2 regions of the Roseateles sp. NT4 genome follow, and region 2 is predicted to be linked to the other one. Evidence: predicted binding sites of a transcription regulator. Region 2 holds the regulator's gene; the other holds the start of a gene.
What was found. Region 2 encodes HrcA, which represses chaperone genes, less so after heat shock. Its sites were predicted from a motif close to TTAGCACTCNNNNNNNNNGAGTGCTAA; they were not measured.
Positions count from the first base shown of each region.

Region 1: ACS5PN_RS19720 (co-chaperone GroES) is a predicted target of HrcA. The motif match lies at 4,409-4,435, and genes of this name have one in related genera.

Region 1 is NZ_JBPZGZ010000003.1:169,764-184,347, reverse strand. Features, by position in the region: gene ACS5PN_RS19745 (glutathione S-transferase family protein) at 1-225, opposite strand, end outside; gene ACS5PN_RS19740 (hypothetical protein) at 300-1,349, opposite strand; gene ACS5PN_RS19735 (hypothetical protein) at 1,346-2,545, opposite strand; gene ACS5PN_RS19730 (isocitrate lyase/PEP mutase family protein) at 2,542-3,333, opposite strand; gene ACS5PN_RS19725 (helix-turn-helix domain-containing protein) at 3,435-4,301, shown strand; gene ACS5PN_RS19720 (co-chaperone GroES) at 4,520-4,810, shown strand; gene groL (chaperonin GroEL) at 4,909-6,558, shown strand; gene ACS5PN_RS19710 (MipA/OmpV family protein) at 6,636-7,469, opposite strand; gene ACS5PN_RS19705 (O-linked N-acetylglucosamine transferase family protein) at 7,499-9,634, opposite strand; gene ACS5PN_RS19700 (DUF1631 family protein) at 9,783-11,840, shown strand; gene ACS5PN_RS19695 (alpha/beta fold hydrolase) at 11,849-12,763, opposite strand; gene yihA (ribosome biogenesis GTP-binding protein YihA/YsxC) at 12,723-13,439, opposite strand; gene ACS5PN_RS19685 (c-type cytochrome) at 13,510-14,130, shown strand; gene ACS5PN_RS19680 (cytochrome c biogenesis protein ResB) at 14,202-14,584, shown strand, end outside.
Region 2 is NZ_JBPZGZ010000008.1:100,633-115,216, forward strand. Features, by position in the region: gene ACS5PN_RS30545 (hypothetical protein) at 1-64, opposite strand, end outside; tRNA gene ACS5PN_RS30550 (tRNA-Ile) at 745-821, opposite strand; gene hrcA (heat-inducible transcriptional repressor HrcA) at 857-1,864, opposite strand; gene ACS5PN_RS30560 (NAD kinase) at 1,932-2,798, shown strand; gene recN (DNA repair protein RecN) at 2,813-4,507, shown strand; gene rapZ (RNase adapter RapZ) at 4,504-5,418, shown strand; gene ACS5PN_RS30575 (BlaI/MecI/CopY family transcriptional regulator) at 5,601-5,987, shown strand; gene ACS5PN_RS30580 (M56 family metallopeptidase) at 5,987-7,711, shown strand; gene ACS5PN_RS30585 (FAD-dependent oxidoreductase) at 7,711-8,847, shown strand; gene ampC (class C beta-lactamase) at 8,862-10,013, shown strand; gene ACS5PN_RS30595 (methyl-accepting chemotaxis protein) at 10,026-11,798, opposite strand; gene ACS5PN_RS30600 (hypothetical protein) at 11,886-12,188, opposite strand; gene mutY (A/G-specific adenine glycosylase) at 12,192-13,235, opposite strand; gene mutM (bifunctional DNA-formamidopyrimidine glycosylase/DNA-(apurinic or apyrimidinic site) lyase) at 13,220-14,038, opposite strand; gene ACS5PN_RS30615 (tetratricopeptide repeat protein) at 14,080-14,584, shown strand, end outside.

The DNA.
Region 1 (14,584 bases), on a different contig from region 2:
GATGGCGCCGGTCTCGAACAGCGCCAGCCCGTCTTCCTGCAAGGTCGGAATCTGGCCGAAAGGGTGCAGCGCCATGTGCGCCGGCTCCTTCATGGCGCCGAAGGACACGAGACGGACCTCGTAGGCCTGGCCCAGTTCCTCCAGGGCCCAGCGGACGCGCGTGTCGCGCGCCAGCCCCTTGCCGCCGTCGGGTGAACGTTCAAATGCCGTGATCGTGGGGGTCATGGTGTGGCCTGCTGGGTGGGTGTACCAGGACGACGGATGGTGGGGGCTCGAATCGACATCCCGCATCCAAATATTCAGGCCGCGCGCGGCGCGTGAGCGGCATTCATGCGCCCGCGCAGGGCTTCGGCCTCGCCGGTCCGCCCCAGGGCCTCGGCCGCGCGGATGGCCAGCAGATAGGCCCGCCGCGTCGCGCGTTCCTGCAGATTGGCCTGGGCCCAGGTCCAGGCGCGCTGCGGGTCGCGGCCGGGGCCGAGGTAGAACTCGGCCGCGTGGTCGGCAAAGGCCTCGGGGTGGCGGCTCAACAGCATTTCGTAGCGGCGCCGCGCACCGGCGATCTCATCCCGGCCGCGAGCCTCCTGGCCTTGGCGGGCATGCAATTCGCCGAGCAGGGCCAGGGCTTCGGGCTCGTCGGTGTGGATGACCACGGGCAGCAGCCGGGCTTGCGCGGCCGCCAGGTCGCCGCGGGCCATGTCCAGCTCGGCCAGGTGGATGCCTGCTGCCGCGTAGGCAGGCACCAGGCGCAGCGCCTCGGCGTAGAAGGTCGCGGCCCGCGCCGCATCGCCCCCCTGCTCCGCCCACATCAGCCCGCGTGCAAAGGCGATGGTTGCGGCCGGGAAAGGCAGGGTCGTGTCGAGCGCTTGCAGCGCCTGGGCGTAGGACCGGTCTGCATCCTCCAGTTCTCCCAAGGCAGCCTGGGCCCGGGCCAGGGCACAGAGGCTGGCAAATCCGGAGCGTCGCGCCGCTTCCGCCTGCAGGCTCGGCAAGGCCAGGGCGGCGCGCCCGGTCGCCACCCACCACGGCGCACGCTGGGCCGGCGTGGCCTGGGCCGCCTCGAGCTCGGCCCCGGCCGCCGTGAAGCGGTGAGCCGCCATCAACGCCTGAGCGCGGCGCAGCCCGTCGGCGTCGGTCTTCGCGATGGCAGCGGCGCGGTCCAGCAGGGCGTAGTCGGCACTGAACTGCAGGCGCAGCAGCCACAGCTCCAGCGCAGCGGGATCGTCGCCCTGCTGCTGAATCTGCTGATCCAGATTGGCGAGGGCGATGGCGCCATCCGTCGTGGCACGGGGCTCGGTTGTGGCGCAGCCAGCCAGCAGGCAGGCGGCGGCAATCAGGGACAGGAATTTCATGGCGGGGACAGGAAGGGGAAGTCGACGGTGGAGTGCTCGCGATCGTCCTGGGTGACGCCGTCGTCGGCGACATCGGGCGTGCCGCGGATCAGCAGCGAGCGGAAGACCGCGTTGACGTTCTGCAGCGGTGTGCGCCCCCCGCAATCCGCGAGCGGCGGGCCGAAGGCGCTGCGCTCGACAGCGAGGTAATGCAGGCAGCGTGTCTGGCGGCTGTCCACCCAGAGGCGGTCGTCGGCCAGCAGCTCGGCCAGGCGCTGGTAGCGCTTGGGTGAGGCGTCGGCGGCATCGGCCAGCCACTGGTTGCCCGCCACGCCGTCGAAGCTGTCGTACAGCGCCAGGTTGCGGGCTATCTCGGTCGCGAAGCCGGGCCAGCCGGCCGGGTCGGCGCGGTTGTAGGCCTCCTTCAGCAGGTTGGCGATGTCGTCCTCGCCGACGGTGGCCAGCAGGGCGTTGCCGGTGAGGGCCCGCCCCATGCGGTCGATGGGTGGGCCGGGCGGCGGCATGCCCTGGTCGGCCGGCACGGCCTGGCGGCGTTCGGTTCGCCCCCAGACCGCCAGCAGCGGGCCGCCGGCGTTGACCAGTTCGAGATCCACCGACACGACCAGGGCCGAGGTCGTCCAGCCCGCCAGGAAATTGCGCGCCGGGCCACCCTGGGTTTGCTGCCACAGCATAGGAATGCGCTTCAGCGTCTCGGCGTCGAAGCGCCGGAAGCCGCTGGCATCCTGCGGGGCCTGGCCGGCCCGGATCGCGTCGCCCGCGGCGTTCAGCGCGCTGCGGGTGCCACGCACATTGTTGAAGTAGGGGTCGTCGCGCAGGCCGGCAAAGACGCGCATGCGTCCGTCGCGGCTGACGCGCCCCTTGGGTCTGCCCACGTCGCCCTTCAAGCGATCGCGCGAACCGGCCCAGCATTCGGCCAGGCCGGCCGTATCGAACTGGCAGACCAGCCTTGTGCTCGCCCCCGTGGCGCCGACCCGTGCGCCGCTGTCGACATGGAAGACGTATTGCACCTGGTCGGAGAAGCGCTTGCCGACGATGTCCATGACCAGGTTCAACCGCTTGCCGTCGGCCGAGGTCCAGGCCAAGAGATCACCGATGTCGGCTGCGGGGTCGGCGATGACGGTGGGCGTGTCGAGATGGTCGGCGGCCCGCGCGTTCAGGGCCAGCGCGGCGAGCAGGCAGAGAACCAGGCGCTTCATGAGAACAACCCATTCATCGCGTCGACCGCGGCCATGCCGGCCAGCTCATCGACGCGCCCCTGCTGCAGCGTCTGCGCGGCGATACGGCCCAGCAGCCCGTAGGCAGCCTGCGCCGGCGCGCAGCCCAGGCTGACGCGGCGCACCCCAACGGCTGCCAGGGCCGCGACGCTGGGCGCGCCGGGGTAGCCGGCATAGGCGTTCAGCGGTTTGTCGATGGCGCGGGCCAGACGGGCCAGGCCCCCCACATCGCCCAGGCCGGGCACGAAGATGCCGTCGGCGCCGGCCTCGGCATACAGGCGCGCGCGGCGCAGCCCATCGTCGAAAGCGTCGGTGAGAGGCGCGAGGAAGACGTCGGTGCGAACGTTGATGAAGAGGCCGAGCGAGCGCAGCGCCGCGATGCGCTCGCAGGCGATCTGCGGACCGACCGGCAGGCCATCGGCGCCCAGCCCGTCCTCGATATTGAGGCCGGCCACGCCCAGGGCCGCCAGCTGCCGGGCGAAGTCCAGCACCTCGGCGGTCGTCGCGCCCTGGCCACGCTCGATGTCCACGGTGACGGGCACGCTCACCACGCGGCAGATGCGCGCCACGGCGGCCAACAGCTTGGCGCGCGGCAGGCGCTCGCCATCGGCATAGCCGAGCGACCAGGCCATGCCGGCACTGCTGGTGGCGATGGCGGCGCTGCCGGCCTGCTCCAGCAGGCGCGCGCTGCCGGCGTCCCAAGCGTTGACGAGGACCAGGGGAGCGGGGCCCTGGTGCAGGCGATGCAGCAAGGCTGCTGAAGCGGTCATGGAGATCTCCGGCGAAAGGGTTGGCATGCCGCGCAGACTAGGCATCAGGGCATCAAAAAACTTGGCAAAAACTGCGATGCACCCATCGCTAAGATGCCGCCATGACCTCCCCTGCGCTCCTGCCGGCCGCGGCTCGCGCCTACCTGCCGAGGCAGCGCGGCAGCGGCCTGAAGCTGATGCACTGCCAGTGCCGTGCCGGTGCGCACGACCGTGCCCAGGACGAGGAACACGCGGCCTTCTCGATCACGCTGGTGGACCGCGGCCAGTTCACCTACCGCACCCGCGCCGGCGGCGCCGTGCTCAGCCCCGGCTGGCTGATGCTGGGCAATACCGGCGACGGCTATGCCTGCTCCCACGAGGAAAGCGATGGCACGGGCGATGACTGCACGGTACTGTCCCTGTCGGCGGAATTGCTGGACGACAGCCTCGAAGCCCTGGGGCAGGGCGGCGCCAGAACCCGCTTTGAGCGGGCCTGCCTGCCGCCCTCGCCCCGCGTGGCCGGACTCTTCCGCGCACTGGACGCCGATGCCGGCGAGGGTTTTGCACTGGAAGAGGCCGCGCTGTCCATCGTGGCCCAGGTGCGCCGAGCCTTGCTGGACGGCGAGGCCCCGGCCGCCATGCCGCGCCAGGACGAGCGCGCCCGTGCCGCGGCGCAATGCATCGAGGCGCGCAGCGCCGAGGCCCTCAACCTGGATGAGGTCGCCCAGGCCGCCGGCCTGAGCCCCTTCCATCTGCTGCGGGTGTTCCGCCAGTCCATCGGCGTGACGCCGCACCAGTACCTGATGCGCATGCGACTGATGCATGCGCTGCGCCTGCTGCGCGACACCCGCCAACCCGTGACCGACGTGGCCTACGACACCGGCTGGGCCGACCTGTCCAACTTCAACAAGGCCTTCCGCCGCGAATTCGGCTGCTCGCCACGCAGCCTCAGGAAGGCCGATCGGCGGCAGCTGCGGCTGGGGGTTTGAGGCTTTTCAGCCCGGTCGGCCGACCTTCGCCGGCAAGCTGGGGCAAGAAAAAGGCCATGCGCGGCAGGACTTGAATCGACATCCTCCGTCCCTATAATGCGTGTCTGCTAGCACTCAACGCATTCGAGTGCTAACGAAATCGGGCCGATTCCAGGGCCCCTTTTTTCAGCGCGCCGCGATGTCACGGCCGCTCCAGTTCCAACTCTCAAGGAGATTCCATGAAGCTGCGCCCCCTGCACGATCGCGTGATCGTTCGCCGTCTGGAGCAAGAAACCAAGACCGCCTCGGGCATCGTCATCCCCGACAACGCCGCCGAGAAGCCGGATCAAGGCGAAGTCCTGGCCGTCGGCCCGGGCAAGCGCAACGACAAGGGTGAGTTCGTGGCCCTGAACGTGGTCGTCGGCGACCGCGTCCTGTTCGGCAAGTACTCCGGCCAGACCGTCAAGGTCGACGGCGACGAACTGCTGGTCATGCGCGAAGAAGACCTCTTCGCGGTTGTGCAGAAGTAATGGCTTGCGGGACAGACCGAAGCGCGCAGCGCGAGCTCTGTCCCCAACTGACTCAGAGAATTCGACTCTGACCCCAATTTAAGTATCCGGAGAATCAAATGGCAGCAAAAGACGTGATCTTTGGCGGCGAGGCCCGTGCCCGCATGGTTGAAGGCGTGAACATCCTGGCCAATGCGGTCAAGGTGACCCTGGGCCCCAAGGGCCGCAATGTGGTGCTCGAGCGCTCCTTCGGCGCTCCCACCGTGACCAAGGACGGCGTGTCCGTGGCCAAGGAAATCGAGCTCAAGGACAAGCTCCAGAACATGGGCGCCCAGATGGTCAAGGAAGTCGCTTCCAAGACTTCTGACAACGCCGGTGACGGCACCACCACCGCCACCGTGCTGGCTCAAGCCATCGTCCGCGAAGGCATGAAGTACGTGGCCGCCGGCATGAACCCGATGGACCTGAAGCGTGGCATCGACAAGGCTGTGCAAGCCCTGGTCGCCCAGCTGAAGGCCGCCTCCAAGGCCACCACGACCTCCAAGGAAATCGCCCAGGTCGGCACCATCTCCGCCAACAGCGATGCCGACGTCGGCCAGATCATCGCCAACGCGATGGACAAGGTTGGCAAGGAAGGCGTCATCACCGTTGAAGACGGCAAGAGCCTGAACAACGAGCTGGACGTCGTCGAAGGCATGCAGTTCGACCGCGGCTACCTGTCGCCCTACTTCATCAACAACCCGGAAAAGCAATCCGCGATCCTGGACAACCCCTTCGTGCTGCTGTACGACAAGAAGGTGTCCAACATCCGCGACCTGCTGCCCACGCTGGAAGCCGTCGCCAAGGCCGGCCGTCCGCTGCTGATCATTGCCGAGGAAGTCGAGGGCGAAGCCCTGGCGACCCTGGTGGTCAACACCATCCGCGGCATCCTGAAGGTTGTCGCCGTCAAGGCTCCTGGCTTCGGCGACCGCCGCAAGGCCATGCTGGAAGACATCGCCATCCTGACGGGCGGCAAGGTCATCGCCGAAGAAGTCGGCCTCTCGCTCGAGAAGGTCACGCTGGCTGACCTGGGCCAGGCCAAGCGCGTCGAAGTGGGCAAGGAAAACACCACCATCATCGACGGCGCCGGCGCTGCAGGCGACATCGAAGCCCGCGTCAAGCAAGTGCGCATCCAGATCGAGGAAGCCACCAGCGACTACGACCGCGAGAAGCTGCAAGAGCGCGTGGCCAAGCTGGCCGGCGGCGTCGCCGTCATCAAGGTCGGTGCTGCCACCGAAGTCGAGATGAAGGAAAAGAAGGCCCGCGTGGAAGACGCGCTGCACGCCACCCGTGCCGCCGTTGAAGAAGGCATCGTCGCCGGTGGCGGCGTGGCCCTGCTGCGTGCCAAGCAATCCGCTGGCGAGATCAAGGGCGACAACGCCGATCAAGACGCCGGCATCAAGCTGGTCCTGAAGGCCATCGAAGCCCCGCTGCGCGAGATCGTCTACAACGCCGGTGGCGAAGCCTCCGTCGTCGTCAACGCCGTGCTGGCCGGCAAGGGCAACTACGGCTTCAACGCCGCCAACGACACCTATGGCGACATGATCGAAATGGGCATCCTGGACCCGACCAAGGTGACGCGCACTGCCCTGCAGAACGCCGCCTCCGTCGCTTCGCTGATGCTGACGACCGAGTGCATGGTTGCCGAGGCCCCCAAGGAAGAAGCCGCCGGCGGCGGCATGCCGGGTGGCATGGGCGGCATGGGTGGTATGGGTGGCATGGACATGTAAGTCCTCGCCCGGCGATCCATTCGCTGGAATGACAAAGGGGCTGCGCGAGCAGCCCCTTTTCTTTTGGCTTCTGAAACTCAGTCGCTCGTGGCCCGCGCCGCCGAGCGCGTCAGCGTGTAGGTCAGGCCGATGCCGACGGTGGCACCGGTGGTCTGGCGCACCAGCGGGCTGGCGCGGTTGGCCGCGCCCGCCACGCTGTCGATGCGGCCGATGGCAAACAGCCGCAGATCGGGCGTCAGCTGATGCGACACGCCGCCCTTGAGCCGCCATGCGATCAGACCCGAGCGGGCCGCATAGGCCGGCCGATCCGGCAGGACCTCGCCGGGCTCGACGGTGTAGTACATCGACCCGAGACGGCGATCGCCGAACAGCAGGCCGGCGCTGACGCCATAGCTCCAGCCCGCCAGCTGGCGCCGCTCCAGCGACAGCTCGGGCTCCAGGCTCATGCCACGGTGGTGGCGCAGGTCGCTGGCCTCGAACACGCCGCGCACCGGCACCTCGAAGCTCAGGCGGTTGGCCGCGTCGCGGCCGTTCAGATACCAGCGCGCCACCGGCCCGAATTCAACCAGCGACGGCAGGCGCGCCATGCCCTCGCGCGCCCGCAGCGACTTGCCGCCGGCGCTCAGCGAGCCCGCGAACGACACGTCCAGCTCGAAGCTCTCGGTGCGGATCGCGCGCAGCCCCGCGCCCTCGTTGTCGGCCCTCAGCACCTTGCCGCGGTAGACCACATAGGGCAGCACCAGCGTGCGGCTGACCTGCTGATCAGCACCCGGGTAGGCCTGCTGGGACAGCGTGCCGGCGGCCAGGCCCAGCTCCCACAGCGGCAGGTCCGGCTTGGCAGGGGCAGCTTCATCCGCATGCACGAAGGTGGCCGCGCAGGCCAGGCTGATTCCGAGGAGGCGACGCTTCATGGGCGAGGAACAGGTGGTGACGGCGCGCATCATGCCTGCACCACGGCCAGCCAGGCTGCGGCGAAGCGTTCGGTGTCGCACAGCGGGCTGGCGGCCATGCGCTGGCGCAGGCCGGCGCGCAGCATGGCCAGGCCCGGCCGATCGGCGGCCCAGCGCGCCGCCAGGCGCACATAGTCCGCCTCGTCCGCCGCCACCCAGTCCGCGGCCAGACCCAGGGCCTGCAGGAAGCTCAGCCCCTGGCGCGAGATCGGCGCTGCCCCGGGCAGGGTCAGCACCGGCACGCCCATCCACAGCCCGTCCAGCGTCGTCATGCCACCGCCATAGGGCAAGGGATCGAGGGCGATGTCGACCTGGCCAAAGGCAGTGAAGTAGTCGGCCAGCGAACCCGGCCCCTGCAGGTCCAGCCGCGATGCATCGCCCGGCCAGCGCTCCAGCAGCGCGGCGCGCCCGGCCTCATGCTGCAGGCCCGAGGTCTTCAACAGCAACCGGCTGCCGGGCACGGCCTCCAGCACGCGCGCCCACAGCGCCAGCACCTCGTCATTGAGCTTGTGCAGGGCGTTGAAGCTGCCGAAGCGGAGCGCCCCTTCGCGCACAGTCACCGCCGGCGCCTCGGCCGGTGGCGCATAGACCGTGAAGCTGTCGGGCAAGCGGTGCAGGGCTTCGACGAAACCCGCCTCGGCGCCCGACGGCAGCAGCCAGCGGTCGCCGATGAAGCCGTCGATGGCTGCCAGCCCGGTGCTGCCCGCATAGCCCAGCCAGCTGAACTGCCGCGGCGCGGGCCGGCGCGCGAACACGCCCAGGCGATGGCCGCCCGTGTGGCCGTTCAGGTCGACCAGCACGTCGATGCCATCGGCCGCGATGCGCTGGGCCAGGGCTTCGTCATCCCATCCTCCCACTTGCAGCCAGTGCGGCGCGGCCGCACGCAGACGCTGTGTCACGGCGTCGTCGGCACTCTGGCTGGCGTAGACGAAGAGCTCACAGCGCCGCGCCAGCGCCGGCAGCCAGGCTTCGGCCAGCCGCCCCACCGGATGGCTGCGCAGGTCGGACGACACCAGGCCGACGCGCAGCGGTCCTGGCGCACGCAGCGGCCGCACCACGGCCGGCGCCGCCACCACCTCACCCAAAGCCAGGGCCTCGGCCCGCAGTGCGGCCGACTCGTCGGCATGCCGCTGGCGATAGGCGCGCAGCAGCAGGCGGTCGCTGCGTGCCGTCGGCAGTGCCGGCTCGAGTTCGATGAGGCGGCTCAGCACGGCATCGGCCTCGTCCAGCCGGCCCTGCTGCTTCAGCGCATGCGCCAGATGGCCCAGCGCGCGAGGCGACGCCGGCTCATCCTGCAGCGCCTGACGGTAGGCCTGGACGGCTTCGGCATGCCGCCCCTCACGCAGGCGCAGCCCGCCCAGATTGGCCAGCAGCGCTTCCCGCCGCTCACCGGAGACGCCGGCGGCGAGGGCCGCCGTCAGCACCGCCTCGCCGCGTTGCGGCTTCAGCACGGCCAGATTGCAGGCGGCCTCGGCATGGCCGGCGTCAAGAGCCAGCACGGCCTCGAAGGCCTCCACCGCAGCGGCGGCATCGCCCGTTTGCTGCAGCAGATTGCCGAGATGGAAGCGGTAGCCGGTATCCGCCGGCGCCAAGGCAGAGGCCTCGCGCAGCCTTGCCACGGCGAGCTCAGGGCGTCCGGCTGCCGCCCAGGCCGTCGCGGCATGCCCGCGCAGACTCGCGTCGCCGGGCCGCGCCGCCATGGCCTGCTCGAAGGCCCGCCCGGCCTCCTCGTGGCGGTCCAGGGCCAGCAGCGCCCGCCCGCGGTTGCCCAGGGCGGCGACCAGGCCGGGCTGCAAGGCCAGGGCCCGGTCGAAAGCGGCCAGGGCCTCGGCGGGCTGAGCCAGTGCCAGCAGCGCATTGCCCAGGTTGTTGTGGGCGCCCGACAGCCGCGGCTGCAGGCTCAGCGCCCGCTCGTAGGCCGCGCGGGCGTCGCTCCAACGACCCCGCCCGGCCAGCAGGGCGCCCAGATTGGCCGCCAGTTCGGCGTCGCGCGGCAGCAGGGCCAGGGCCTGCTCCAGGGCCGGCAGCGCGTCCTCGCCCAGCATCTGCTGGGCCACGGACAGGGCCTTCCACAGGTCGCCATCCCGAGGGTTTTCAACGAGCAGGCCACGAGCCTGGGCGGCCATTTCGGCATGTCGTCCAGCCTGGAAAAGCGTGAAAAGGTTCTGAAGTGCAGCGTTTGCCATGCGGTTGAGGGGTCAGTAAGCGGGGGCAACACGTCGGGACGCACCAGCTCGGCGCCGGATAATCTCATTACGCACCTGCCTCGCGTCCATGCCTTTCAGCCCGCATCCTCATCAACTGCTAGACCACGCGCTGACCGAAGCCGGCCCGCTGGCGCGCGACCTGCTCAACAGCATGCAGGACGAGCTCGACGCCCAGCCCCAGCACTACCCGCTGCGCGAGGGCTGGCGCAAGGTGCGCGCGCATTTCGTGACCGACTTCGAAGGCAAGCTGATCGAGCTGCTGCAGGCCGGTCGCCGTGGCGAGGATCCCTTGCACCGCGCCCCCGCCCAGCTGGGTGGCCTGGAAAGCCTCAGCCTCGTCGACGAGCAACAGGCCCTGCAGGACGTGGCCATTGCCCACGTCACCAAGGCGGCCGAGGAAACCAGCCGGGCCGAGCTGCACCAGATCGGCAACTTCTTCGCCGCCCTGCGCGGCATCGCGCGGGCCCGCGAGCGCGACAACCCGCTGCGCCCCGCCCTGTTCGCCCACGCGCTGCATCATGCACTGGCCTCCAGCCCGCTGGGTGCCCAGGCCCAGTACGAGCTGATGCGCATCGCCTCGGCGCCGCTGGCCCGGGCCCTGAACCGCCTTTATGTGCAGGCCTGCGCCACCCTGCGCGCCGCTGACATCAGCGACATGGTGGCCTCCCATGGCCGCGCCCAGACCGACCCGCTGGCCCACCAGCGCCTGGCCGCTGCCCGCGGCATCGGCATGCGGCCCACCAACCACGGCACCCTGGACGGCCTGTCGCGCCGCGTAGACGCTGTCAATTCCAGGCCCCAGGGCCTGGTTTCGCACGGCCCCGTGACCCAGCGCGACCCGCTGGCCCCCGCGCCCTTCGTGCGTTCGACGGGGCCGGACATGCTGAGCCGGCTCTACGACCAGATCCTGGCCGACCCGCGCCTGCTGCCGCCGCTGAAAGCCTTGCTGGCGCGGCTGCAGATCGCCGTCGTGCGCCTGGCCCGCAGCGACGCCATGCTGCTGCGCCGCCAGGACCATCCCACCTGGGCGCTGCTGAATCGCGTCGCCGCCCACGGCATGGTGTTCGAGCGCGCCGACGACCCGCGCCTCGTCGAGTTCCTGCGCTTCATGGAGGGCGAGGCCCTGCTGCTCGTCGACGCGCCGACGCCGACCGCCCTGCTCTTCCAGCAGGTGCTGGCCCGCGTGGACGCCCATATCGATCAGCAGGCCCGCCAGAGCAGCGAACGCAATGCCGTCGCGCTGGCGGCGCTGGAGCGTGAGCAGTTGCGCAGCGACTGGCGCGAGCTGATCCGCGAGCAAATCGACCATCAGATCTCCGGTGCGCCGCTCGGGCCGCGCATGCACCGCTTCCTGCAGACGGCCTGGGTCGACGTCATCGTGGCGGCCATGGTGCGCCACGGCCGCGACTCGCGCGAAGCCCATGCCGCGATGGAGATCGTCGACGGCGTGCTGGACAGCCTCACGACACCGCGCGACCTCGCCGATCGCGAGGCTCTGCGCATGCGCCTGCCCGTCCTCATCGAGAGCCTGGTCAGCGGCTGCGACAGCATCCAGCTGTCCGAAGCCAAGCGCGAGCCGGCCCTGTCCGAACTGATGGGCCAGCATGCCCGGCTGCTGCGGGGCCTGCCGGCCCTGGACCCGGCCGAGCGCCGCCCCGCCGCGCCGCCGGCCGCTGCGCCCAGCGCCGGCGCTGCCGGCAGCGCTGCCCCCGCCTCGGCCGACGAGATCGTGCGCCGCCTGATGGAGGAGCGCGACTCCCAGATCCCGTCGCACTGGCTGAGCGCCGACGTCGACCGCGGCGAACTGCCCACCGTGCCGGTGCAGCTCTACAACGAGCACGATTCGCCCGACGCCCGCGCCGCCCTGCAGCGCTGGATCGACAGCCTGCAGATCGGCCGCTGGTTCCACCTCTTCATCCAGGGCGACTGGCATACCGCCCAGATCGCCTGGATCAGCGAGGGCCGCCAGTTCCTGCTCTTCGTCGGCCGCGATTCCGACGAGCGCCTGCCGCTGACCCGCCGGGCCCTGGAAGCCCTGCTGTCCAACGGCCTCATCACGGCACTGGAAGACGACAACGTCGTCCAGCGCGCCGTCGACACGCTGATGAGCGACCTGGGCGGCTGAAGCCCCGTTCAGCCCAGGCCGGTCTCGATCAACCGGGCCACCCGCTCGGGCTGCTCATGCAGCAGCCAATGCGTGCCGCCCGGCACACGCTCGATGCGCAGCTCGGGCACATAGGCTTCCAGCCCGTCGAGCAATGACGGTGGCAGGGCCGTGTCGACCTCGCCCCAGATCACCAGCGTCGGCACCCTCACCGTGACCAGTTCAGGCGGCAGCTGCACGGCCGCGGCGCCCGGATCGCCGGCCGTGGGCGGCCGCAGCGGCGAGGCCCGGTAATAGTTCAGCGCCCCGGTCAGGCCACGCGACCACACCTCGCGGTAGCGCGCGCGCTCTGCCTCGTCCAGCCAGGCCTCGCTGCCGCCCTGGTGGGTCAGCAGCTCGAACAGGCGCGCAAAGTCGTTGGCCGCATAGACGGCTTCCGCATCCGGCGCGGCCAGGTCATTCATGTAGGCGCTGGCCGCCTGCTGGGCCGGGTTGCGGGCCAGCTCGCGCAGGAACAGGGCCGGATGGGGCGAATTGATGATGACCAGGCGCTGCAGCAGCTCAGGCCTCTGGGCCGCCATATTCCACGCCAGGGCGCCGCCCCAATCGTGGGCGATCAGCGCATGCAGCGGCCCTGACCCGGTCTGGGCCACCAGCGCGGCCAGATCGGCCACCAGATGCTTGGCGCGGTAGGCCGCCACGTCGGCGGGCGCGCTGGACTCGCCGTAACCGCGCAGGTCCGGCGCCAGGCAGCGCCAGCGCTGGCCGAAGCCGGCCATGACGGCCTCCCAGACGAAGGACGCCTCGGGAAAGCCGTGCAGGAACAGCAGCCGCGGCGCATCCACCGGGCCGCAGGCGCGGCAGGCCAGCGTGACGCCGGGCGCCGTCGTGAAGCTCAGCCGCTCAAGCGTCGGCGGCGGCAGGTTCAGAGGCAGGGGCGGCATGGGTCCACTCGTGCAGGGCCAGGGCGACGTCGCCGACGCCGCTCTTCTTCAGCGCCGAGAACAGGGTCACTGCAATGTCCGAGTGCTCCGTCGACAGGCCGGCCAGGAACTCCGTCGTGCTGCGCAGGATGGCATCGGCTTCCTTGCGGTTGAGCTTGTCGGACTTGGTCAGCAGCACCAGCAGCTTGATCTCGCCGGTGGCGATGCGGGCGGCGACGAATTCCAGCAGTTGCTTGTCCAGGTCGGTCAGGCCCAGGCGGGAATCCACCATCAGCACGACGCCCGACAGGCTGCGCCTGACCTCCAGGTAGTCGGCCATGACCTTCTGCCAGCGCAGCTTGGCCGACTTGTTGACGGCCGCATAGCCATAGCCCGGCAGGTCGGCGAAGAGGGCGTCGGCCCTGTCCTTGGGCCCCAGCTCAAAGAGGTTGATGTGCTGGGTGCGGCCCGGCGTCTTGGACGCAAAAGCCAGCCGTTTCTGCTGGGCCAGCGTGTTGATGGCCGTGGATTTACCGGCATTGGAACGGCCGACAAAGGCAATTTCCGGCAGCTCGGTGGCGGGCAGATGGACCAGCTGGCTGGCGGTGGTCAGGAAGCGCGAAGTGTGCGTCCAGGCCAGGGCCAGCTTCTCGGTCATGGGTGCCGAGGCGGTGGCCTCAGGGATTTCGTTGGTCATGGCAGGGTCGGACGCTGTGATTCAGCATTGTAAAATTCTCGGGTTGCGCCCTTTGAGACCTCAAAAATCCATGAAGACTGTCGCTCTCCTCCTGTCGAGTCTGATGCTGGCCGCCACGGCTCACGCAAATGAGCCCGCCGCTGCCCCGGCCAAGCCCGACCTCGGCAAGGGCGGCACCATCTCCTCCCAGGTCTGCGCCGCCTGCCACACCGCCGACGGTTCGCGCGGCAGCCCCGCCAACCCCATTCTGCAGGGCCAGCACGCCGAATACCTGGCCAAGCAATTGGCCGAGTTCAAGTCCGGCAAGCGCAAGAACGCCGTCATGAGCGGCATGGCCGCCCCGCTGTCGGAAGAAGACATGCGCAATGTCGCTGCCTTCTATGCCTCAAAGACCGCCAAGCCCGGCTTCGCCAAGAACAAGGACAGCGTCGCCCTGGGCGAGAAGATCTACCGCGGCGGCATCGCCGAACGCAATGTGCCGGCCTGCGCCGGCTGTCACGGCCCGACGGGCTCGGGCATCCCGGCCCAGTACCCGCGCATCGGTGGCCAGCATGGCGACTATGTCGAGGCCCAGATGACGGCCTTCCGTGCCGGCAGCCGCGCCAATGGCCCGATGATGATGACCATCGCCGCCAAGATGAACGACAAGGAAATCAAGGCAGTGTCCGACTACATTGCAGGCCTGCGCTGAACCTCACGCAAGCCTTGAGGAACAAAGGCCGGTGACTTCCACCGGCCTTTTTTATTGCTGTTGATGCCCTGATGTCCGCCTCCGCCGCCCGCTCCTCGCCCGCCCGAGAACTGCTGGACCTGCTTGCGTCCATGCGCTTCGCCATCACGCTGCTCAGCGTGATCTGCATCGCCTCGGTCATCGGCACCGTGCTGCGCCAGAGCGAACCCATGGGCAACTACGTGAACCAGTTCGGCCCCTTCTGGGCCGAGGTGTTCGGCCGCTTGAGCCTGTACACGGTCTACAGCGCGCCCTGGTTTCTCGTCATCCTGACCTTCCTGGTCGTCTCCACCAGCCTGTGCATCGCCCGCAACGCGCCCAAGATCCTGGTCGACCTGAAGAGCTACAAGGAAGGTGTGCGCGAGCAGTCCCTGCAGGCCCACCACCACAAGGCCATCGGCGAGTTGCACAGCAA
Region 2 (14,584 bases):
TTAGCAGCAAGTCGCCTATCAACGCTGATTGACCGTGGAACTCGAACGCAGCAATCAAAGTCATACTTCCCTCCTTTAAAGACTCAGGTTCCCCCCAATTCTGACGACGTTCGATACGGCGACCACCTCAGCAAACTCTCGGCGTTATGGCCTAGTTGATTCGGCCCAGGGACGTCCAAATCGATCAAGGTCCTCCCCTTTTTGCGGGGTCAGGCGGAATCTGGAGGATTCCAGCTTCGAGCTGGCTCCTGGCACGGAATCAAGGTGGCGAAAGACGGTTGCGTCTTCGTGACATGGTGCTTTCTTAGATGTGGCGACCAATACATCAACACCAATGACGGAGCCACCGAGCCGCTATACCGCATCCACCATGCGGTGGGTGTGGAGGGAAACGATTATGGGGAAGTAGCGACGGTTCTCGCGCATTCGAAGAACCGCTTGAACCCCATAGCACTCAGTCTCAGTCCGATTGTCGAAGGACTCGGGTCAGCCTGGAGCGGATGCTTGATTTCCGGAGGCAAGTACGGCCGTGGCCGAGGGGCGTTTGAAGTTCGCATCCGCCCTGCACTCAATCGTCGCCCAAGTGGGGCAACTCGACAGAAAGCGGGCGCTAGACGAGGGCAAGTTCACCCGGCGCTCCCAAGCAATGTACGAGCGCTGGACAATTTGGCTACATGGCGGCTACATGGCGCCAGACTCACGACTCGCGACAACTGAAAAACATGCGCAAGTCTTTGATTTTGTTGGTAGGCCGTATTGGACTTGAACCAATGACCAAAGGATTATGAGTCCTCTGCTCTGACCAACTGAGCTAACGGCCCCCGGGGAGGAGGCGCGGATTCTAGTCAGCCCGGGCTCAGCGCTGGGACAGCGCCTGCCCGACCATGCGCGACGTGATGTCGACGATCTGGATCATGCGGTCGTAGGCCATGCGGGTGGGGCCGATGACGCCCAGGGTGCCGACGACCTGGCCGTCGACCTCGTAGGGCGCGCTGACGATGGACAGTTCCTCGTAGGGCACGACCTGGCTTTCGCCGCCGATGTAGATGCGCACGCCCTCGGCGCGGCTGGAGGTGTCCAGCAGGCGCATCAACTGGGTCTTCTGCTCGAAGAGGTCGAACAGGCGGCGCAGACTGCCCATGTCGTGGCTGAAGTCCTGCACGGTCAGCAGGTTGCGCTCGCCGGAGACGACGACGCGTTCTTCCTGCTGCTGCATGGCCTCGGAGCCGACCTGCACGGCGGCGCTCATCAGCCCGGCGATCTCCCCGCGCAGCGCGTCGACCTCGTGGCGCAGGCGCTCGCGCACGGCCTCCAGCGTCAGGCCCGCGTAGCCGGCGTTGAGACGGTTGCTGGCCTCCTGCAACTCGCCCTGGCTGAGGTCCTGCGCCGTGAAGACGACGCGGTTCTGCACATCGCCGTCGGGGGCGACCAGGATGACCAGCACCCGGCGCTCGCCCAGGCGCAGGAATTCGATGTGGTGGAAGACGCTGGGCTTCTTGGGCGCCGTGACGACGCCGACGAAGCTCGACAGGTTGGACAGCATCTGCGCCGCGCTGGCGATGACGCGCTGGGGCTGGTCGGGCTGCAGCTGGGCCGTCTCGACGCCGATCAGGCCGGGCTGGGCCGTCAGCATGGTGTCGACGAACAGGCGGTAGCCGCGCGCCGTCGGGATGCGGCCGGCGCTGGTGTGGGGGCTGGCGATCAGGCCGAGCTCTTCGAGGTCGGCCATCACGTTGCGGATGGTCGCGGGGCTGAGTTCCAGGCCCGAGGCTTTGGACAGCGTGCGCGAGCCAACTGGCTGGCCGTCGGCGATATAGCGTTCGACCAGGGTTTTCAGCAGGGATTTGGAGCGCTCGTCGAGCATGCCCGCATTCTATGGACAGCGCTGTTCCACCCCGGATATGCAAACCCCCTGTGGTGTAATTTGCCGCATGGCCGAGCGCTTCAGACATGTCGCCATCGTGGGCAAGCATCAAGCGCCTGGCATCAGGCCGGTGCTGGAGGAGATTGCCCAGTTTTTGTGCAGCCAGGGGCTGGACGTCTCGCTGGAAGCGGACACCGCCCTCAACACCGGCCTGACCGACTACGACGCGCTGTCCAATGACGAACTCGGCCGGCAATGCGACCTGGCGGTCGTCATCGGTGGCGACGGCACCATGCTGGGCTTTGCGCGCGACATGGCCCGCCACGGCATTCCGCTGGTGGGCATCAACCAGGGGCGCCTCGGCTTCATCACCGACATCCCGATCGAGCGCTGGCGCGAGTCGCTGGCGCCGGTGCTGGCGGGCGACTACGAAGTCGAGTCGCGGGCCATGCTGGAAGGCGCGGTCTGGCGCGACGGCGAATCCATCTTCTCGGGCCTGGCACTGAACGACGTGGTCGTCAGCCGCGGCGGCACGTCCGGCATGGTGGAGCTGAAGGTCGAGGTCGGCGAGCAGTTCGTCGCCAATATGCGCGCCGACGGCCTCATCGTGGCCTCGCCCACCGGCTCCACGGCCTATGCGCTGTCGGCCGGCGGCCCCATCCTGCACCCCAGCATCGCCGGCTGGCTGCTGGTGCCGATCGCGCCCCACACCCTGTCCAACCGACCCATCGTGCTGCCCGACCTCGGTGAAGTGCGCATGGAGATCGTCGCCGGGCGCGACGCGTCGGTGAACTTCGACATGCAAAGCCTGGCCAGCCTGCTGCACGGCGACACCATCGCCGTGCGGCGCAGCCAGCACCAAGTCCGCTTCCTGCACCCCAAGGGCTGGAGCTATTACGCGACCCTGCGACGCAAACTGCGTTGGTATGTTTAGTTAGAGCCTGACCCATGCTGCGGCACTTGAGCCTGAAGGATTTCGTCATCGTCCCCGCGCTGGAGCTCGACTTCGAGCCCGGCTTTGCCGTGCTGACCGGCGAGACCGGCGCCGGCAAGTCCATCCTCATCGACGCCTTGCAACTGGCCCTCGGTGGCCGCGGCGACGCCGGCGTGGTGCGCGAGGGCGCGGCCAAGGCCGAGATCTGCGCCGAGTTCGACACGCCGGCGCATCTGCGCGCCTGGCTGGACGAGGCCGGCTTCGAGGCCGACGCCACGCTGCTGCTGCGCCGCGTCATCGATGCCGCGGGAAAGAGCCGTGCCTGGATCAACGGCGGTGCAGCCACGCTCACTCAGCTGCGCGAGCTGGCCGACCATCTGCTGGACATCCACGGCCAGCACGCCTGGCAGGGCCTGACCCGGCCGGCCGCCGTGCGCGAGCTGCTGGACGGCTTTGCCGGCCTGGACACCGCGCCGCTCGCCCGCGCCCACGCCGCCTGGAAGCAGGCCGCCGAGGCGCTGCAGAAGGCCCAGGGCCAGCAGGCCGACGCGCTCCGCGAACGCGAGCGCCTGGCCTGGCAGATCGGCGAGCTGGACGGCCTGGCCCCTGCCGAAGGCGAGTGGGACGAGCTGAACGCCGAGCACGGCCGCCTGTCGCACGGCCAGTCCCTCATCGATGCGGCCAAGTCGGCCCTGGATGCATTGGACGAGGCCGAACCCAGCGCCCAGTCCCTGGCCGGCGGCGCGCTGGACCAGCTCGAGCGCGTGCTCGACCACGACGCCCGCCTGCTGCCCGCCGTGCAGGCCCTGCGCGACGTGCAGGCCCAGCTGCAAGACGCCAGCCACACGCTGTCGGCCTATCTGCACAAGACCGATCTCGACCCGAACCGCCTGGCCGACCTGGACGAGCGCGTGTCGGCCTGGATGACGCTGGCCCGCCGCTACCGCCGCCAGCCCCAGGAGCTGCCCGCGCTGTTGGCGCAATGGCGGGTCGAACTGGCCCAGCTCGATGCCGCCAGCGACCCGGCCCAGCTCGAAGCCGCATTGGCCGCCGCACGCCAGGCCTTCGACACCGAAGCCCAGGCCGCCAGCCGCGCGCGCAAGAAGGCCGCACCTCAACTGGCCAGCGCCGTCACGGCCGCCATGCAGCAGCTCGGCATGGCCGGCGGCCAGTTCGACATCGCGCTGAACGCGACGGACGGCCCGCAGAGCTTTGGCGCAGAGTCCGCCGAATTCCTCGTTGCCGGCCATGCCGGCAGCACGCCGCGGCCGCTGGCCAAGGTGGCCTCGGGTGGCGAGCTGTCGCGCATCGCGCTGGCCATCGCCGTGACGGCCAGCCAGGCCGCGACCGACAACGCACCCGGCACGCTGATCTTTGACGAGATCGACGTCGGCATCGGCGGCGCCGTGGCCGAGACCGTGGGCCGGCTGATGAAGCAGCTAGGCCACTCGGCCACCGGCCAGCGCCAGGTGCTGGCCGTCACCCACCTGCCCCAGGTCGCCGCCTGCGCGGACCGCCATCTCGTCGTCGCCAAGGCCATGCAGGGCACGAGCACCGTCAGCTCGGTCGCCCCGGTGGCCGGCGAAGCCCGCGTGGCCGAGATCGCCCGCATGCTGGGCGGCGAGCGCCTGTCGTCCACCAGCCTGGCGCATGCACAGGAGATGCTGGACGCCTCCACGGCCACCAAGCCGCGCAAGGCCAAATCATGAGCACGGATACCGACCTGCACGGCGACGTGGTGCTGCTGACCGGCATGTCCGGCGGCGGCAAGTCCGTGGCCATGCATGCGCTGGAAGACGCCGGCTATTTCTGCGTCGACAACCTGCCCGCCGAGCTGCTGCTGGACTTTTTGCGCCTGGAGCAGCAGCGCGGCGAGCGCCGCGTGGCCATTGCGGTGGACGTGCGCTCGGCCAGCTCCCTGCCCATGCTGTTGCCGCTGCTGAAGGACTTGCGCGCAACCGGCGTGCCGGTGCGGTCCATCTTCCTGGACGCCAACAACGAGGCGCTGATGCGGCGCTTCTCCGAGACGCGCCGCCCTCATCCGCTGCGCGAGGACCGCGACACCGGCTTCGGCAACCTGGACGGTGTCGCCGAGGACGGCCACCGCCTGCTGCTGGACGCCATCAAGCTGGAGCGCGAGCTGCTCTACGGCCTCAAGGCCGAGTCCACCGTCATCGACACCAGCCAGCTGCGCCCGGCCCAGCTGCGCGCGTGGCTGGCCGACCTCGTCGGCCCCAACGCCGGCGTCAAGCTGACGCTGGTGTTCGAGAGCTTTGCCTTCAAGCATGGCGTGCCCAGCGACGCGGACTTCGTCTTCGACGTGCGCGTGCTGCCCAACCCCTATTACGACCGCGAGCTGCGCCCGCTGAACGGCCGCGACGCGCCGGTGGCGGCCTATCTGGCGGCCCAGCCGGAGGTCGGCCTGATGATGGGCCAGATTGCCGGCTTCCTGTCGCGCTGGCTGCCCAACTTCGCGGCCGACCAACGCAGCTACCTGACCGTGGCCATCGGCTGCACCGGCGGGCAGCACCGCTCGGTCTATTTGGTCGAGATGCTGGCGCGCCAGTTCAGCCACCACGGTCACGTGCTCAAGCGCCACCGAGAACTCGACGCAAGGTAGCGAAGCCCCTCGTCCAAGGAGTACCTTGGCCGGCCCCCCCGAGGGGACGGCGATGCTCGCCGGATCGGCCGGCAAGCACATCGCCAGAGCGGCCCGGCTAGGGAGCGGCCCGTCGCCCGGCCCGCGAGAAGATCAGAACAAATATTCTAGACAATGAGTTCTAGAACGTTTATTCTGAATCCATGAGTTCTCCTTCTTCCACGAAGCCGACCGCGGCCGAGCTGGATTTGCTGCAGGTGTTGTGGCGCCTGGGCCCGGCCGATGCGAAGGCGGTGCACGAGGCCCTGCTGCCCGACCGCCCCGACGCAACCTACGCCACCGTGCTGCGCCAGTTGCAGGTCATGCACGGCAAGGGCCTGCTGAGCCGCGACGAGAGCCAGCGCCCGCAGCGCTACGCGCCCATTCACGCCCAGGACAAGCTGCAGCAATCGCTGATGAAGGACTTCATCAGCAAGGCCTTCGCCGGCTCGGGCAAGGCCCTGGTGCTGGCAGCCTTGAAGAGCCACGTCAGCGCCAAGGAGCGCGCCGAGATTCGCCAGTTGCTGGCCGGCAAGGGAGACGAAGCCTGATGAGCCTCGATCTCGCCATGAATGCCTGGGGCTGGGCCCTCGTCAATTTCGTCTGGCAGGGCGCCATCGTCGGCACGGCCGTCGCCCTGCTGCTGGCGCTGATGCGCGGCGCCTCGGCGCGCTGGCGCTATGCCGTCTGTGCGGCCGGCCTGGGCCTGTGCCTCGGCCTGCCGCTGGCGCAATGCCTGGACCTCGCGCCCACCGAGGCCGAGTTCATCGGCGAGCTGCCGCCGCTGGCCGAGCAGATGCAGGCCCTGGTCTCCGCATGGGCACTGGGTACGGCGCTGATGCTGGGGCGACTGGCCCTGGGTCTCGCCTGGGTGCGGCGTGCGCGCCAACGCAGCATGCCGGCGCCGACCGAATGGCAGGCCCGACTGGATGCCCTCGCTCGCCGCCTTGGCCTCAAGCGTGCCGTGCCGCTGCGCCTGCTGCCCGAGCTGGCCGGCCCCATCGCCCTGGGCCTGCTCAAACCCTGCGTGCTGCTGCCGGCCGCCCTGCTGTCCCGCCTGCCGGTGGACCTGGTCGAGGCCCTGCTGGCCCACGAGCTGGTCCATGTGCGGCGCTGGGACTACCTCGCCAATCTGCTGCAGAGCGCCGTCGAGGCCCTGCTCTTCTTCCATCCCGTGGTCTGGTGGCTGTCGGCTCGCATGCGCCATGAGCGCGAGCTGGTGGCCGACGAGATCTCCGCCGAACTCCTCGGGGACTCGCGCCGCCTGGCGCTGGCCCTGCACGCCCTTTCTGAACTGGATACCTCCGACATGACACCCTCTCCCGCACTCGCCGCCCGCGGCGGCGATCTGCTCGCCCGCATCGAACGCCTGCTCGCCCCCCGCCCCCAGGCCACCGGCTGGAAGCTGGCCCTGCCGGCCCTGCTGATTGCCGCCACCAGTTTCGTCGTGCAGGCCAAGGGCCGCGATCCGGTCGAGCCGGCGCCCGCTGTCCAGGTGGTCGCCGCCGACGAAGCGCCGCCGGCCCAGCAGCTGCGTCTGCCCGTCAACGCCAAGCATGTCGTCGTCATCGACGACGCCACCGGCAAGGTGCTGATGGCCCGCGACGCCGATGCCGTCGTGCCCATCGCCTCGCTGACCAAGCTGCTGACGGCCATGGTGGTGCTGGACGCCAAGCTGGACCCGAACGAGAAGCTGCGCATCACCAACGACGATGTCGACACCCTCAAGCACAGCAAGTCGCGCGTGCGCGTCGGCACCCAGATGAGCCGCCAGGCCGCGCTGGAGCTGGCGCTGATGGAGTCGGAGAACCGCGCCGCCGCGGCGCTGGCGCGCACCTATCCCGGCGGCGAGGCCGGCTTCGAGAAGGCCATGCAGGCCAAGATCCGCACCCTGGGCCTGAAGCACACCGCTATCAGCGACCCCACCGGCCTGTCGCCGGCCAACACATCCACCGCCAACGAGATGGCGGCCATCACCGCGGCGGCGGCGCGCTATGGCGAGATCGAGCGCATCACCAGCGTCAAGAAGACCAAGGTGCCGGTCGACGGCCGCCAGCGCGAGGTGCGCAACACCAACCGCCTGGTGGGCGCCAAGGGCTGGAACATCCGCGTCTCCAAGACCGGCTACACCGAGGAGGCCGGCCGCTGCCTGGCCATGCGCATCCTGAACGGCAAGCGCCCGGTCACCGTCGTGCTGCTGGACGCCGACGGTTCAGCCAACCGCCTGCGCGACGCGGCGCTGATCCGCAAGTCGCTGGCAAAGCAAGCCTCGTAATGCAGCGCCGCCACCTGCTTGCGGCGGGCAGCGCCACGCTCGCCCTGCCCGCCTTCGGCCTGGAGTTCGCCGCACCTCGCGCGCCGGTCGCGATGCGCGCCAGCACCGACCGCATCATCGACATCGCCGTCGGCATCCGCCCCTTCCGTGCCCAGGGCCCGCGCATCGAAGCGCAGCGCCTGCATGGCAAGACCGTCGTCCACCACTACGGCCACGGGGGCAGCGGTTGGTCGCTGTCCTGGGGTTCGGCGCAGCGCGCCCTCGCGCTGCTGCAGGCCAGCGGCGTGAAGCCCGGCCAGCACATCGCCGTCATCGGCTGCGGTGCCATCGGCCTCACGACGGCGCGCACGGCCCAGCAGGCCGGCTACAAGGTCAGGCTCTACGCCAAGGACAGGCCGCCGCGCGTGCATTCCTCGGCCGCCACCGGGCTGTGGACGCCGGACTCGCGCATCGTCACCGAGGAGCACGCCAGCGAGGCCTGGACGGCCGATTGGGAAGCCACGGCCCGCGCCTCGTTCAAGGTGCACCAGAGCTATCTCGGCCTGCCCTCCGGCCCGGTCGAATGGCATGACGGCTATGTCGTCGGTGACGAGGGCTTCGACCAGCACCTGCCCAGCTACGCCGCCAATGGCAGCGAGCCCGACTACCCCGAGCTGTCATCGCGCATCGCCGACCTGCGCCCGCAGGGCAAGGAACTCACGGCCGACGAGCACCCTTTCCGCAAGCCGCATGTGCGCCGCTTCACCCAGCTCGTCTTCAACATCCCGGCCTACCAGCGCCTGCTGCTGGACGACTTCGCCCGCGATGGCGGCGAGCTGGTGCAGCGCGAGTTCCGCGAGCCGCGCGATCTGGCTCGACTGCCCGAGCGCGTGGTCGTCAACTGCATGGGCGACGGCGCCCGCAAGCTGCTGAACGACGCCAGCATGACGCCGGTGCGCGGCCAGACGGCGCGCCTGATCCCCCAGCCCGAGGTCGACTACGCGCTGATCTACCGCGGCCACAACCTCGTGGTGCTGCCGCGCCGCGATGGCCTGCTGGTGGCCGCCATGGGCGAGAACGACTTCGGCAGCGACGACCTGCGGCCCGACCGGGCTCAGAGCGAAGCTGCCGTGCAGCGTCTGGCCACGCTGTTCTAACCCCACACGCCCCCATGCACCGCTTCATCAAAGCGCGTCTCTTCGCCAGCGCCCTGCTGGCGCCCGTGGGTGCGTCCGCCGCGGACGACAGCCACACCCGCGCCGCCGTCGAGGGCACCATCCTGCCGTTGATGTCGCGCCATGACATCCCCGGCCTGGCGGTGGCCCTGACGGTGGACGGCCGCGCCTACGCCTTCAACTTCGGCGTCACCGCCAAGCAGGACGGAACTCCCGTCACGGACAGCACGCTGTTCGAGATCGGCTCCGTGACCAAGACGATGACGGCGACCCTGGCCGCCTATGCGCAGAGCACCGGCAAGCTGTCGCTGGACGACCATCCCGGCAAATACCTGCCTGCGCTGAAGGGGACGGCCGTCGACAAGGCCACGGTGCTGCACCTGGCGACCTACACCGCCGGCGGCTTGCCACTGCAGTTTCCGGACGCGGTGGAAGGCGACGCCGCGACCTGGGCCTACTTCCGCGACTGGAAGCCGACCGCCCGGCCGGGCAGCTTGCGCAGCTATTCCAATCCCAGCCTGGGCCTGCTGGGCGCGGTCGTGGCGAAGGCGCTCGACCAGGACTTTGCGACAGCGCTCGAGACGCGGCTGTTTCCCGCCTTCGGCATGGCCCACAGCCACGTGCGCGTGCCCGAGCGCGCCATGCAGGACTACGCCTGGGGTCACCGCGATGGCAAGCAAGTCAGGATGCAGCCGGGGCCGCTCGCCGAGCCCACCTATGGCGTGCGGACGACGGCTTCGGACCTGCTTCGCTTCGTGCAGATGAACATCGACCCCAGCTCGCTGGAGCCGGCGATGCGCCGCGCCGTCGAGGCCACGCAGGTGGGGCACTTCCGCTCGGGTCCGCTCGTTCAGGGCCTGGGTTGGGAGCAATACCCCTATCCCGTCTCCCGCGAGTGGCTGCTCGGCGGCAATTCAGCGGAGATGCTCCTGGACCCACAGCCCGCCTACCGGCTGCCCGACGCTACGCAAGCCGGACCGCGCCTGTTCAACAAGACGGGCTCGACGGGTGGCTTCGGTGCCTACGTCGCCTTCGTGCCCTCCAAGCGCGTCGGCATCGTCATGCTGGCGAACCGCAACTATCCAATCCCGGCTCGCGTCGAAGCCGCCTGCGCCATCCTGCAGGCGCTGGCCCCCACTTCAGACTGAGGGAGCCGACGTCTAGAAGGTCTCCCAGTCACCTTCGGCGCCGCTGGGCGAGGGCGCCGCGGCCTTGGGAGCGGGCGCCGCGACGGCAGGGGCTGGCCGGGGCTGGGCCACGGGCTTGGGTGCAGGAGGTTTGGCAGCCGGCCGCGGTGCCGCGGCTTTGGTGGCGGCCATGGCAGGCCGAGGCGCCGGCTTGGGTGCACTGCGCGGCGCCGCCGCGTGGCTGGCATCGACGCGGAAGGCCGCCACGGCCTCGGACAGTTTGGCCGTCTGCATGCGCATGCTCTCGGCGGCCGCGGCCGTCTGCTCCACCAGGGCAGCGTTCTGCTGCGTGGCCTGGTCGAGCTGGCTGACGGCGGCGTTGATCTGGCCCACGCCTTCGCTCTGCTCGCGGCTGGAGACGGTGATCTCGCCGACGAGGTCGGTCACCTTGCGCACCTCGTTGACCATCTGGCCGATGGTCTCGCGCGCGGCCAGCACCTGGGCGCTGCCGCTCTCGACCTTGCCGACGCTGTCGCCGATGAGGCTCTTGATCTCCTTGGCCGCCTCGGCGCTGCGCTGGGCCAGCAGGCGCACCTCGCCGGCCACGACGGCAAAGCCTCGGCCCTGTTCGCCGGCACGCGCCGCTTCCACAGCCGCGTTCAGCGCGAGGATATTGGTCTGGAAGGCGATGCCGTCGATGGTGCCGATGATGTCGCTGATCTTGCGGCTGGAGGTCGAGATGGCATCCATCGTCGTGACCACCTCGCCAACCGCCGTCCCGCCCGCGCCGGCCACCTCGGAGGCGTGGTTGGCGAGCTGGTCGGCCTGGCGGGCGTTGTCGGCATTGGCCTTGATCTGGGCCGCCATCTGCTCGACCGAGGCCGCCGTCTCCTCGAGGCTGGAGGCCTGGCTCTCGGTGCGGGCCGACAGGTCGGCATTGCCTTGCGCGATCTCGGCCGCCGCGACATTGAGCTGGTCACAGCCCATGCGCACGCCCGACACCATGCGCGCCAGGTTCTGCGTCATCTCGTCCAGGTTGGTCACCAACTGGCCGAGCTCGTCGCGCGAGCTGCTGTGCAGGCGCTGCGTCAGGTCGCCAGCCGCCACGGCCTTGACGGCCTCGGAGGCCTTCTGCACGGGACCGGTGATGGAGCGCGTGATCACCAGCGCCGCGACGATGCCAACGCCCAAGCCGACGACAGAGGCGATGCCGAAGATCAGCAGCACACGGCGATAGGCGGACTCGGCGGACTCGGTCGTCTGGCCAGCCAGCTTCTCGTTGTAGTCCCACCATTTGCCGATCGCATCGCGCACCGGCGCAAAGGCCTTGCGCGCATCGCCGAAGGTCAAGTCCTTGGCGGCGGTGCCCTGGGTCGGATCAGACGCACTGTCTTCCGAAGCCTTGAGAACCTTGTCTTGCACGGCGAAATAGGCGTTGGCCCCCTCGCTGACCTTTTTCAGCCAGGCGCCGTCTTCGCTGTCGGCCACCAGCAGCTCATAGTCCTTGATGCGCTGCTTGATGTCCGAGCGCGATTTGACGATGCGTTCGGACAGGGACTTCTTTTCCTTGTCATCGTCCGTGAGGATGTGCTGCTGCTCCAGCCGTCTCGCGTCCGAGAGTGCACCGTCGATCTGGTGGATGACGCGCAGCGACGGAAGAATGTTGGAGGGGTAGTACTCGGCGTAGTAGTTGATGGACTTCGCGAGCAAGGCCCCCACACCGGCCATCGCGAGCATCAACACCAGCAGGATGGCGAAAGCAAGGCCAAGGCGCGCCCCAACGCGCAGGTTCTTCAAGGCATCCAAGGCTGTCCCCTAGTCGTCGTTGTGCTGGGGACTTTGCCCGTTCCGCCTCGGGCAGGCAATGCGCTCAGGCGTGAAGACTGCGCAGTGTCAGCTTTCCGCTGCGTCCGCCTCGCCGAGCAGCAGGGCCAGCAGCACGGCCGAGCCGATCGGCCAGAAGATGACGACGGCGACGAACCAGGGCCAGAAGCTGCGGCCCGTGCGCCGCACCAGCTGCATCATGAAGACGCAGTGCATGGAGCAGGAGACGATGATGCCCAGGCCCAGCAGGGCGATCTTGCCCGCCGGCGGCTCGCCGTCCTGGGTGCTGCTGATGAGCTGCCAGATGCACAGGCCGGCGATGAGCAGCGTGATGACCGCATACTCGACACCGCTCTTGAGATGGGCTTTCATGGCTTAGCTTTCCTCGATCAGTTTCTTCAGCGGCGCGGGCAGCGCGTAATTCGCGAGTTTCTCCCGCGCGACCCAGGTGCCCGAGCCGAATCCTTGCAGGTTTCCCCGGGGCGCCTCGGCGCGCAGGGTGTGCAGCACCCAGTCGAAATGGGTCAGGGCGTGCTGGATGCGGGGCAGCGTCTCCAAGGCGACATCGGGGAGAGCCGCGCGGGCACCGGCCTCGTCGTCGAACATGGGCAGGGTCCACAGGCCCGCCCATACGCCGGTCGCCGGGCGTTGCTGCAGCAAGACCTGGCCCTCGGGCTGTTCCACCCACAGCCACCAGTTCTCGCGGCGGCCGCGCTTGAGCTTCTTCGTCTTGATGGGGTAGCGCGTCGGATCGCCCTCGTGCTGGCCGCGACACATGGGCTGCACGGGGCAGAGCAGACAGTCCGGCGAGCGCGCGGTGCAGACCGTGGCGCCCAGGTCCATCAGGCCCTGGGTGTAACGGGCGACGTCCTGCTGGGGCAGCAGCTCGGTGGCACGATCCCAGAGCTTCTTTTCGGCAGCGCTGCTGGACAGGTCGCCATCGAAGGCCAGCACGCGGCCGAGCACGCGCTTGACGTTGCCGTCCAGGATGGCCACGCGCTCACCGAAGCAGAAGGCCGCAATCGCCGCCGCCGTGGAGCGGCCGATGCCGGGGAGCGTCTGCAGGCCGGCTGCGGTGCGCGGGAATTCGCCGCCATGCAGCTCGGCCACGGCCCGTGCGCAGTTGTACAGGTTGCGGGCCCGGCTGTAGTAGCCCAGACCGGCCCACTGCGCCAGCACTTCGTCGAGCGTCGCGGCAGCCAGGTCGGTGACGCGGGGCCAGCGCGCCAGGAAGCGCTCGTAGTAACCCAGCACTGTCGTGACCTGGGTCTGCTGCAGCATGACTTCCGACAGCCAGACGCGGTAGGGGTCGCGGGTGTTCTGCCAGGGCAGGGTGTTGCGGCCGTGGCGGCGCTGCCAGGCGACGACGGTCTTGCCGAAGTCCGGGATCAGCGCCGTATTCGTCATTTCTTCTGGCATTGCGGGCAGAAGAAGGTGGAACGCTGGCCCTGGACGATGCGCCGGATGGCCGTGCCGCAGCGCCGGCAGGCCTCGCCTTCGCGGCCATAGACCTGGGCCTGCATCTGGAAGCTGCCGGCCACGCCATGGGCATCGCGGAAGTCACGCAGCGTCGTGCCGCCGGCCTCCAGGGCCTGGCCGAGCACCGTGCGCACGGCGGCGGCGAGCTTGTCGGCGCGCGGGCGACTGAGCTTGCCCGCGGGCAGGCGGGGGTCGATGCCGGCCATGAAAAGGGCCTCGCAGGCGTAGATGTTGCCGGCGCCGACGACGATGTCGCCCGCCAGCAGGGCCTGCTTGATGGACACGCGCCGGCCGCTCAGGGCCGCGTGCAGGTGCAAGCCGTCGAAACGCGCATCGAAGGGCTCCAGGCCCAGGCCGCCCAGCAGCGTCGCCACCGGCTCGGCATCCAGGGCCGGCGCCCAGACGACGGCGCCGAAGCGGCGCGGGTCGGTCAAACGCAGCAGGCCACGGTCGGTATGCAGGTCGAAATGGTCATGCGCACCCGGCGCCGGCGTGGTCCCGAGGAAGGCCAGCGAGCCCGACATGCCCAGGTGCATCAGCAGCCCGCCCCGGCTTTCGAGGGGAAGCCACAAATATTTACCCCTTCTTTGCGTGCTGCCGACCCGGCTGCCAAGCAGGATTTCAGGGTCTACGCCTATGGGCCAGCGCAGCGGTTTTCCCAGGCGCAGCCCAGTCACCTGGGCGCCCTGGATGGCATCCGCAAAGCTGCGGCGCGTGACTTCGACTTCGGGCAACTCGGGCATGGGGGCGAAATCATAATCAGGCCCTGTCTGCCGGAGTTCGAATGCCCTTCCCCACTCGCCGCGTGATCGCCGCGGCCGCCCTGCTGGCCGCCCTGCATGCCCATGCCCAGGAGGCCGAAGTTGCCCCTGCGCCCGCCGAGCCGCCGACGAACTCGGCCATGGACGCGCCGCTGTTCTACCAACTGCTGATCGGCGAGCTCGAACTGCAGAGCGGCCAGGCGGGCGTCGCCTTCCAGGTGCTGCTGGATGCGGCGCGCCGCACCGGCGACGAGGAACTGTTCAAGCGCGTCGTCAACATCGCCGTCCAGGCCCGTGCCGGTGACCAGGCCCTGATGGCTGCGCGCACCTGGGCCGAGACCGTGCCCACTTCGTCCGAGGCGCTGCAGAACTGCGTCCAGCTGCTGGCCGTCCTGAACAAGCCCGCCGAGGTGCCGACGCCGCTGGCTGCCCTGCTGCGCGTCGCACCCGTGCCACAACGTCCCGGCCTCGTCCTCGCGCTGCCGCGCCTGTTCCAGCGCTCGCCCGACCCCAAGGCCGTGCTGACGG